2 regions of the Halobacillus sp. ABH2_015 genome follow, and region 2 is predicted to be linked to the other one. Evidence: predicted binding sites of a transcription regulator. Region 2 holds the regulator's gene; the other holds the start of a gene.
What was found. The regulator LexA, encoded in region 2, represses DNA repair genes until DNA is damaged. The targets are predictions, from matches to a motif close to CGAACATATGTTCG.
Positions count from the first base shown of each region.

Region 1: ACXAD6_RS10830 (carbohydrate kinase) is a predicted target of LexA. The motif match lies at 2,421-2,434, and genes of this name have one in related genera.

Region 1 is NZ_JBSWUG010000002.1:2,030,518-2,034,940, forward strand. It holds gene ACXAD6_RS10815 (alpha/beta hydrolase) at 1-858, shown strand, start outside; gene ACXAD6_RS10820 (LysE family translocator) at 1,281-1,901, opposite strand; gene gloA2 (SMU1112c/YaeR family gloxylase I-like metalloprotein) at 1,906-2,310, opposite strand; gene ACXAD6_RS10830 (carbohydrate kinase) at 2,475-3,581, shown strand; gene ACXAD6_RS10835 (pseudouridine-5'-phosphate glycosidase) at 3,578-4,423, shown strand, end outside.
Region 2 is NZ_JBSWUG010000002.1:1,676,299-1,680,721, forward strand. It holds gene glnA (type I glutamate--ammonia ligase) at 1-238, shown strand, start outside; gene ACXAD6_RS08895 (N-acetylmuramoyl-L-alanine amidase) at 471-1,571, shown strand; gene ACXAD6_RS08900 (hypothetical protein) at 1,659-1,889, shown strand; gene lexA (transcriptional repressor LexA) at 1,955-2,578, opposite strand; gene ACXAD6_RS08910 (YneB family resolvase-like protein) at 2,885-3,535, shown strand; gene ACXAD6_RS08915 (DUF896 domain-containing protein) at 3,637-3,870, shown strand; gene tkt (transketolase) at 4,042-4,423, shown strand, end outside.

The DNA of each region.
Region 1 (4,423 bases), 350 kb from region 2:
GCACGCACGTCTACCATTCAAAAACAGAAAGTAAAGAAGCGGGTCGATGTTTTAGTCGACACTTCGATTGCTCCAGTAGCGGTCACCTATTACGAACCGCTTCACTCTACCTATAATAAACCACCGGTTTATATAAACCTCCACGGCGGGGCCTTCATTATGTATAACAAAGAAATGGATGACCCGTACTGCCGGTACCTGGCTAACAGGACAGGTTGTGTGGTCATCAATGTAGAATACGGCAAAGCGCCGGAACATCCCTTCCCTGCTCCAATCATCCAGCTCTATGAAGTATTGGCCTGGGTGAAAAGCAATCCCGAAGGTCTGAACATCGACCCTGACAAGTGGATGGTCGGAGGGCAGAGCTCAGGTGCCAACATCGCTGCTGCTTTGTGTTTATACTTGAAGGATCAAGAGGAGCCTCAGCCCCTCCTCCAGGTTTTATCGTGTGCCATGCTTGATTTTGCTACCCCGTTTTCTGAAAAACCAGAACCAGATAAATGGCGTTCCAAATACCCTCAGTTCGCCCATTTTCTGAACCTCTGCTATGTCCCTGAACAAGGACAGGACGTCCATCCCTACGCATCGCCTGTTTACGCAGAGAATGTCAGCGGTGCAGCCGAAACTGTCATGATCACAGCGGAATATGATGCCTTCAAGCCTGAAGCGGAGAGATACGCGAAAAAGCTGAAAAAAGCAGGTGTCCCTGTCCATCACCGCCTATTTGAAGACTGTTACCACCTGTTCACGCATCTTGGTCCCACAGAAGCAGCCACAGAGGCATGGGATACGATCGCCGCTCACATCAGGAAGGCCGCTGCTGAATCAGGCGCACCAATCAAGCAGATATCCTCATAAATAGAAATCCCCCTCCTTAATGAGGGGGATTTCACCTTGTAGAGAAACCCCTGTTTCTTTACAAGCTTTTTTTCTTACCGCCAGGAGCGAAAGCCCCTTGCTGGATGGAGGACAGTCTTTGCTATATTCCGGCAGGCAGCCGTCATCAGCGCAGCCCATAGCGTTCTTTTGAATCTGCGAACCTGTTTACTCTCCTATTTATTCTAACCCGGCACGAGGAGCGTTCGGTGGTGATGCCTGCGGGAACAGAACCGAACGCTCCACTTGGGCAGGCGGCCTTCCTGACCAAGTCAGCGGAGGGCGTGCCCGCGGCATTCATTCACCAATAAGCGGAAAGTGACCCTTCACACGACAAATGGACAACTCTAACTGGTTAGCACAGGCTTTTTTTACAGCCAAAAAACCCCCTCCATAAAGAGGGATTATTTTCCACTGATCATAATCTGCATGGCGATGAAACTGAAGATGAGGCCCTGGGCTTTTTGGAGCTTTCCTGTCGAAATCCGGTGAAGCACGTGCTGTTGAATTTTTTCTGCTAACACGGAGACCAGGAAGAATACAAGAAAAGCCTGGGTGATAAAAATCAATCCGAGTAAAAGCATCTGTAGAGAAACACTCCCGCGGGACGGATCGGCGAAAGGTGGAAGAAGGGCAAGGAAGAATAACGATACCTTCGGATTGAGAAGGTTCATAAGGATCCCTTTCCTGTAAAGCTTTTGGTATTTTTCCGAATTCCCCTGCGCTGCTCCATTCGCTGGTGCTCCACCCCGGAAGGATTGAAAAGCGAGAAAAAGCAGGTAAGCGGCCCCTGCATATTTCACGATTTCAAACGCCGCCGCTGATTGATAGATGACCGCTGATACTCCAAGGGCAGCTGCTGACACGTGGATCACCAGCCCAGTGCACAGCCCAAGGGCCGTAACAATCCCCGCCTTGGCCTGCTGGACAATACTTTGAGCCAGCACAAAAAGGATGTCCGGTCCCGGACTCAGTGTCAACAAAAGGGAAATCCCGATAAATGATAAAACAACAGAGGTTTCCAAAGCGTTACCTCTCCGCTCCTTCTTCGCCTGTTTCATACAGTTCCAGGGGCAGCTGATCAGGGTCCTTGAAAAAAGTAAATCTTCTTCCGGTATACGGATCAATCCTCAACTCTTCTACAACCACCCCTTTTTCCTCCAGCTCTTGTTTGGAGCGTTCCACGTCCTCTACGGCAAAAGCGAGATGTCTGAGACCTCTTGCTTCCGGATCATCCGGCCGTTCTGGTGGGGATGGAAAAGAAAACAATTCGATTTGATTTTCACCTGCTTGAAGATCGAGTTTATAAGATGCCTTTTCCTCCCGATAGTTTTCAGCTATTACCGGTAAACCGAGAATATGTACATAGAAATGTTTCGAAATTTCATAATCTGAACAAATTATTGCAGCATGATGAATTTGTTTTACAAGCATCCCATTCCTCCTCTGAGTAATCTCTTCTACTATAACGGGACAAACGATTTCCTGTCACCATTCTCTTCGATTTTTATTGACTTTTCCATGAAAGCGTTCTTATAATAGAGCAAACAAATGTTTGACTATTCAAACATTTGTTTATGAAGGGGGAATTATGATTAATGGAAAAGTTGACCACACGTGAGCGTCAGGTGTACCAGCAGATTGTCAAAAACCCTTATATATCCCAGCAGACCCTCTCAGAAGCTCTTCAACTCTCCCGTTCCACAGTAGCCAATATTATTTCCGGTCTCGTTCAGAAAAATGTCCTTCTCGGTCGTGCCTATGTGTTGAACAAATCCAGACAGATCCTCTGCATCGGAGGCGCCAATGTCGACCGGAAACTCCACACCCATGAACCGCTTCAAATGTACACATCCAACCCTGTCTATTCCCGTTCCAGTGCTGGAGGTGTAGCGAGAAACATCGCCGAAAACCTTGGAAGGCTGGGCTTTCACCCTTCGCTTATTACAGCAGCCGGCATGGACGCTGACTGGGACATGATCGAAAAAGCCTCCCGTCCCTTTATGAATCTGGAAGGTACTCTTCATCTCCCTCACGCCACCACAGGTACATACACAGCATTGATGAATCCTCAGGGGGAATTGCTTACTGCGCTCGCGGATATGGAGGTTTTCGAGGCGATTGTTCCTCCCCTTGTTATGAAAAGTGAAATAAAGATGAGGCAGTCGGAATGTATGGTTGCTGACCTCAACTGTCCAAAAGAGACGTTGGAACTCCTGCTTAGGATGAGCCGCAGTTTCTCGGTCCCCCTTGCGTTCGTTACCGTCTCTGCCCCTAAGATGAAGCGCCTGCCCAAAGATCTGCACGGACTTACGTGGCTGATGACCAATATTGAAGAAACCGAAGCTCAATTCGATATGTCTATTGACTCCAAAGAAAAATGGTACCTCGCCGCAGGTTTATGGCTGGAGATGGGCATCGACAAAGTGACCATTACCTCCGGAAAGGACGGCGTCGTCGTTGGGGAGAAGGAAGGAGGTATCCATCACTTCCCTTCTTTTTCAACAGGGGATGTCAGCGATGTGACTGGTGCGGGAGATGCTTTCTGTGCCGGTGTTTTATACGGATGGATGGAAGGCATGGAACTTCAGGAAATTATAAAAACGGGGATGATGAATGCAGTAAAATGCATTCAGTCCCCCTACACGGTCCGGCAGGATTTGACCCCGTCCCTGCTGACCCAGGATGTGGAGGAATTTGTATGAACCCTTATGTAGACATCTCCGAAGAAGTGGCTTACGCTCTGGCAGAAAACCTCCCCGTAGTCGCTCTTGAATCGACCATCATCTCACACGGCATGCCGTTTCCTCATAATTTACAAACGGCGGAGGACGTGGCTTCCATCATACGGGAGCATGGCGCTGTACCGGCCACAACCGCCATTATGGATGGAAAAATCAAAGTGGGACTCACAAAAGAAGAATTAAAGAGACTTGCCTCTGAAAAAGAAGTGATCAAAGCGTCGCGCAAAGATATTGCGTACCTGGCTGCTTTAGGAAAAACAGGTGCAACGACCGTGGCAGGGACGATGTTCTGCGCCGGTCTTGCTGGTATCTCGGTGTTTGTAACAGGCGGCATCGGCGGTGTCCACCGCGGCGCCGAGTCCACGATGGATATTTCAGCGGACCTTGAGGAACTGGCTCAAACAAACGTCGCTGTCATATGTGCCGGCGCGAAATCCATTCTCGATCTCGGCCTGACACTGGAATACCTGGAGACAAAAGGAGTTCCTGTACTCAGCTATCAAACAAATCTGCTTCCTGCCTTTTTCACAAGATCGAGCGCCTTTTCCTCCAACTATCAAGTCAATCATCCGGATGAAATCGCAGCTGTCATCGACACCAAATGGTCGCTCGGCCTTGACGGTGGCCTGGTCATTGCCAATCCTATTCCTGAACACAGCGCACTGGAAGAATCCTATATGAACCAAATGATCGAGGAAGCTTTACATGAAGCCGGTAAGCGAAATATTACGCAGAAGGACGTTACCCCCTTCCTGCTTGATTATATCCACAAGGCGACACAAGGAAAAAGTGTACAGGCGAAC
Region 2 (4,423 bases):
ACCAGTAGACCGCAACATTTACGTTATGGATAAAAAAGAACGTGAGGCTCACGGTGTCAAAGACCTTCCTGCAACATTATATGATGCATTGGAAGAGCTTCAGGAAGACCCGATCATGGTGGAAGCTCTCGGTGAGCACCTGTTCGAGCATTTCATTGAAGCGAAGGAAATCGAATGGGATATGTTCCGTACCCAGGTTCATCCTTGGGAGCGCGAGCAATATCTGCAGACCTATTAAATAGAAAGACAGAAGGCCCTGACTTACATAAGTCGGGGCTTTTTTATATTTTCCTCAGCATCTGCCGTTGGAATCACCCCGAATCCTGGGAGAAAATCTAACATGGTTCATCATTTTATAGGAAAGGCCGACACCAACGTTCTTATCCAAGCATACATTTGGAGTAGGATGATAGAAGAATGTCCTAGTAAACCCCCTTTTCCAGGAAGGAAGAGTGGAGAGAGGGATGTATATGGCAAGATTAATCAATCCAACAGGGAAATGGAATGGACGTACAGTAGCTTTGGATGATGGACATGGAATGGAAACTCCGGGAAAAAGAACGCCATACATTCAGGAATTAGGCAGACAAATCAAGGAGAACGAATTCAATCGTAAAGTTGTACAGTATTTATCGAACATTCTGCTGGATCATGGATTCCGCGTGCTTCTCGTAGCACCGACAGATGAAGACACACCATTATCCTACAGGACGAGAGCGGCCAATGAGAACAATGCGGATATTTATGTATCCGTTCACTACAATGCTTTTGATGGGTCCTTTGGCGGGGCAGATCCAAACGGAATCGAACTTTACGTCTATCCCGGATATTTGAACCGGTCCGCCGGGCGTCTTGCTTCATCACTTGCGAAATACTTACGCCAGGGCACCGATCAAAACTTCAGAGGGATTAAAGAAGCGAACTTCCACGTTCTACGTGAAACGGATATGCCGGCAGTGTTAACAGAGAACGGCTATATGGATAACAAGCGGGAAGCATTATTGATGATTGACGAACGCTTTCAAAAAGAAGTTGCAGAGGAGCACGCTCGGGGCATTTTAGAATACTTTGGAGTTCTGTTCAATGGCGGAATCGACTATCTTTCGCTTGGGGATACCGGCGCGGAAGTCAAGGAAATGCAGGAGAACTTATTAAAACTGGGTTATACCATGAATGGTTATGGAGCTGACGGCAGCTTCGGTCCTGCCACAGAAGCGGCAGTCAAGGCTTTTCAAAAAGACCAGAAGCTTGAAGTGGACGGCTTTTATGGACCGAAAACGAAAGCGGCTGTGCAGAAAGCCTTGGAAGACCTGGATAAAGGAGAAGAGGAAATGGAAAAATTGGCAGTTGTCATAAATTCTTTTGCGGATTTTCCTGCCGTTGAAGCGCTGGCAATCCGTAAAAATGCATTAATTGCACTTAGAGCCGTAGCAGAAAAACGTCAGGTGGCTGAACAAATTATTGTGGCTGGAGGAGGCACAGATGGGCTTAAGGGGAGTAATTTTATTGACTTGACGGGAAAAACCAGATTGGAAACCTCCCAAAACATTAAAAATTATTTAAGTAAATAAAAGAGCTGCAAAACATTCCAGTGTACATTTCCCTTGTTCCTGCATATAATAAATGTAGAACAAATGTTCGGTTAAGGGGTGTGCACAATGGAAACGATTTTCAAACAGTCTGTAGAAAATAAGAAGATCATCGATATGATCTATCTATCTAAGGGGAAACATTGGTCTCAGCGTTCTGTAAGAGTGATTAAAAACCATCCTGATGCCATCCTTGCTTATTGTCTGCAGAAGAAGAGCGTCCGCACATTTTTGAAGAAGAATATTTATTCTGCTGATTTCCGGAGACGGAATAAAAGAAATCGTACGGGGGCTTCTTAACGTTCATATTCTCATGTTCAATACAAAAAACGGCGGGATTGCTCCCGCCGTTTTTTGTATGTGTATTAATGAACGGTACGGTATAAGCCGACGACTCTTCCGAGAATGGATACATCATTTAAAATGATCGGTTCCATCGTGGCATTTTCAGGCTGAAGACGGATGTGATTCTTCTCTTTAAAGAATCGTTTGACAGTAGCCTCTTCCTCTTCCGTCATAGCCACAACTATATCCCCGTTCTGGGCAGTCTGCTGCTGTCTGACAATGACCATGTCCCCGTCAAGAATGCCTGCCTCAATCATACTTTCTCCTTGAACGATAAGGACGAACGTATTGTCTTCCGATCCTGCAAGCGTATCCGGGAGGGGAACATATTCTTCAATGTTCTCTACCGCCGTAATCGGTGAACCAGCCGTAACTTTACCGATGACAGGGGCATAAGTGGCTTCCCCGCGGGGGATACTGTGGTCTTCTTCCAGATCAATCACTTCGATGGCCCTTGGTTTCGTAGGATCCCTGCGGATATATCCCTTTTTCTCAAGACGGGATAAATGACCGTGGACGGTTGAACTGGAGGCCAGCCCTACAGACTGACCGATCTCCCTTACAGATGGGGGATATCCTTTTAGTAGAACCTGTTCTTTTATGAAATCTAGTATTTCCTGCTGCCGCTTTGAAAGTTTGCTCATAGATTAGCACCTCGTACATAGGATTATAGTAACCACATTGTACCATGCCATCCTCAAAAATACAAACAAGCGTTCGAAAAAAGTCGTTGACAAGAACATACATTCGTCTATAATAGGTATTAGAAAATGCGAACAGAGGTTCTTAGGAACGTTCGTTCTTAAATGGAGGGTTAATTATGTTTAATAAACTATCAAAACTGGACTACACTTATATCGTTTTGTTTATTGTTAGTTTTGCTATTCTCTATTATTCTATGGTTACAAGCGGATAAACCTTGAAAACCAGTAGAAGCGGGGACATACATCATGAGAGTAATCCTATATTGTCGCGTAAGCACGGAAAAAGAGGCCCAGGTCAGCTCCTTGAAAAGACAGAAGGCAGAACTGTATGCCATGGCCGAACACCATGGAATGGAAGTGGCCGCCTGTATAGAGGAGCAGGCGAGCGGGTATGAGATTGAACGGGAAGGTGTTTTCCAGATGCTTGATGCTTTTTCCAATCACGAAGCAGAGGCTCTGTTGGTTCAGGATGAGACGAGGCTGGGCAGGGGAAATACAAAAATCGCTTTGTTCCATCAATTGAACCGGTTGAATGTTAAGGTTTATTCCTTAACCCATAACGGGGAACTGCATCTTTCCGAGTCAGACTCCATGGTTCTTCAGATTGTGGGCATCGTTGAGGAGTACCAGAGAAAAATTCATAATATGAAAATCAGGCGGGGGATGCAGAAAGCGGTCGCCGAAGGCTATGATCCATCTTCGAACCTGTCCAATCAGCATCTGGCAGCGGGGAGAGAGAGGAAGGAATTTCCGATCGAAGAGGTTGTCAGGCTCAGAGGGAGTGATTTGACGTTCAAGGACATTGCGGCAACACTAAGAGGGCTTGGGTATGATGTATCCAAGGCAACGGTTCACCGCCGCTATCAAGAGTACATATCACTTGAAAAAGAAGAATAGGCAGGTTACTATAGGAACATAAGGGAGACAAGAGTCTTAGGGCTGCTTGTCTTTTTCATGTTCTAAAGCTGATCCAGACTATAAAAAAAGGAGAAGGATCTATGTTATCTCAAGAAAAATTGGACCGTATAAACGAATTAGCCAATAAATCAAAGCAGCAGGAATTATCGGAAGAAGAGAAAAGCGAACAGAAGAACCTGCGTCAGGAATATTTACAAAGTGCCCGTAAATCATTCAAAAACCAGTTGAAAGGTGTCACGGTTATCGATCCTGCCGGGAATGATGTGACTCCTGCCAAACTGCGTCAAATGCAGGAAAACGAAAAGAAAAACTAAACGACTGAACCGATCCGCATCTTCTTTAAAAGGTGCGGATTTTTTTCGTTTAATTCTACAGAAACACGGGGAAATTAAGGAAGGGCGGAGGACAAAAGTTTGCACAACGCCTTGTTTCATTATAGGATAATACATGGTACATATACCTGTACAGAAAGGGGATTATTGGAAATGGCAAAAAGTCTTGAACAAACTTCAATTGATACCATTCGAACACTAACGATCGACGCAGTAGAAAAAGCAAGTTCCGGTCACCCGGGTATGCCTATGGGGGCTGCTCCAATGGCTTATAAACTCTGGACGGAATTTATGGATCATAATCCTAAAAATTCAAACTGGTTCGACCGCGACCGTTTCGTCCTCTCCGCAGGACATGGATCCATGCTTCTATACAGCCTTCTGCACCTTTCCGGCTATAACGTGACAATGGATGATCTAAAATCATTCCGTCAGTGGGATTCTAAAACTCCCGGACACCCGGAATATGGACATACAGACGGTGTGGAAGCAACAACCGGTCCTCTGGGACAGGGACTCGCAATGGCAACCGGAA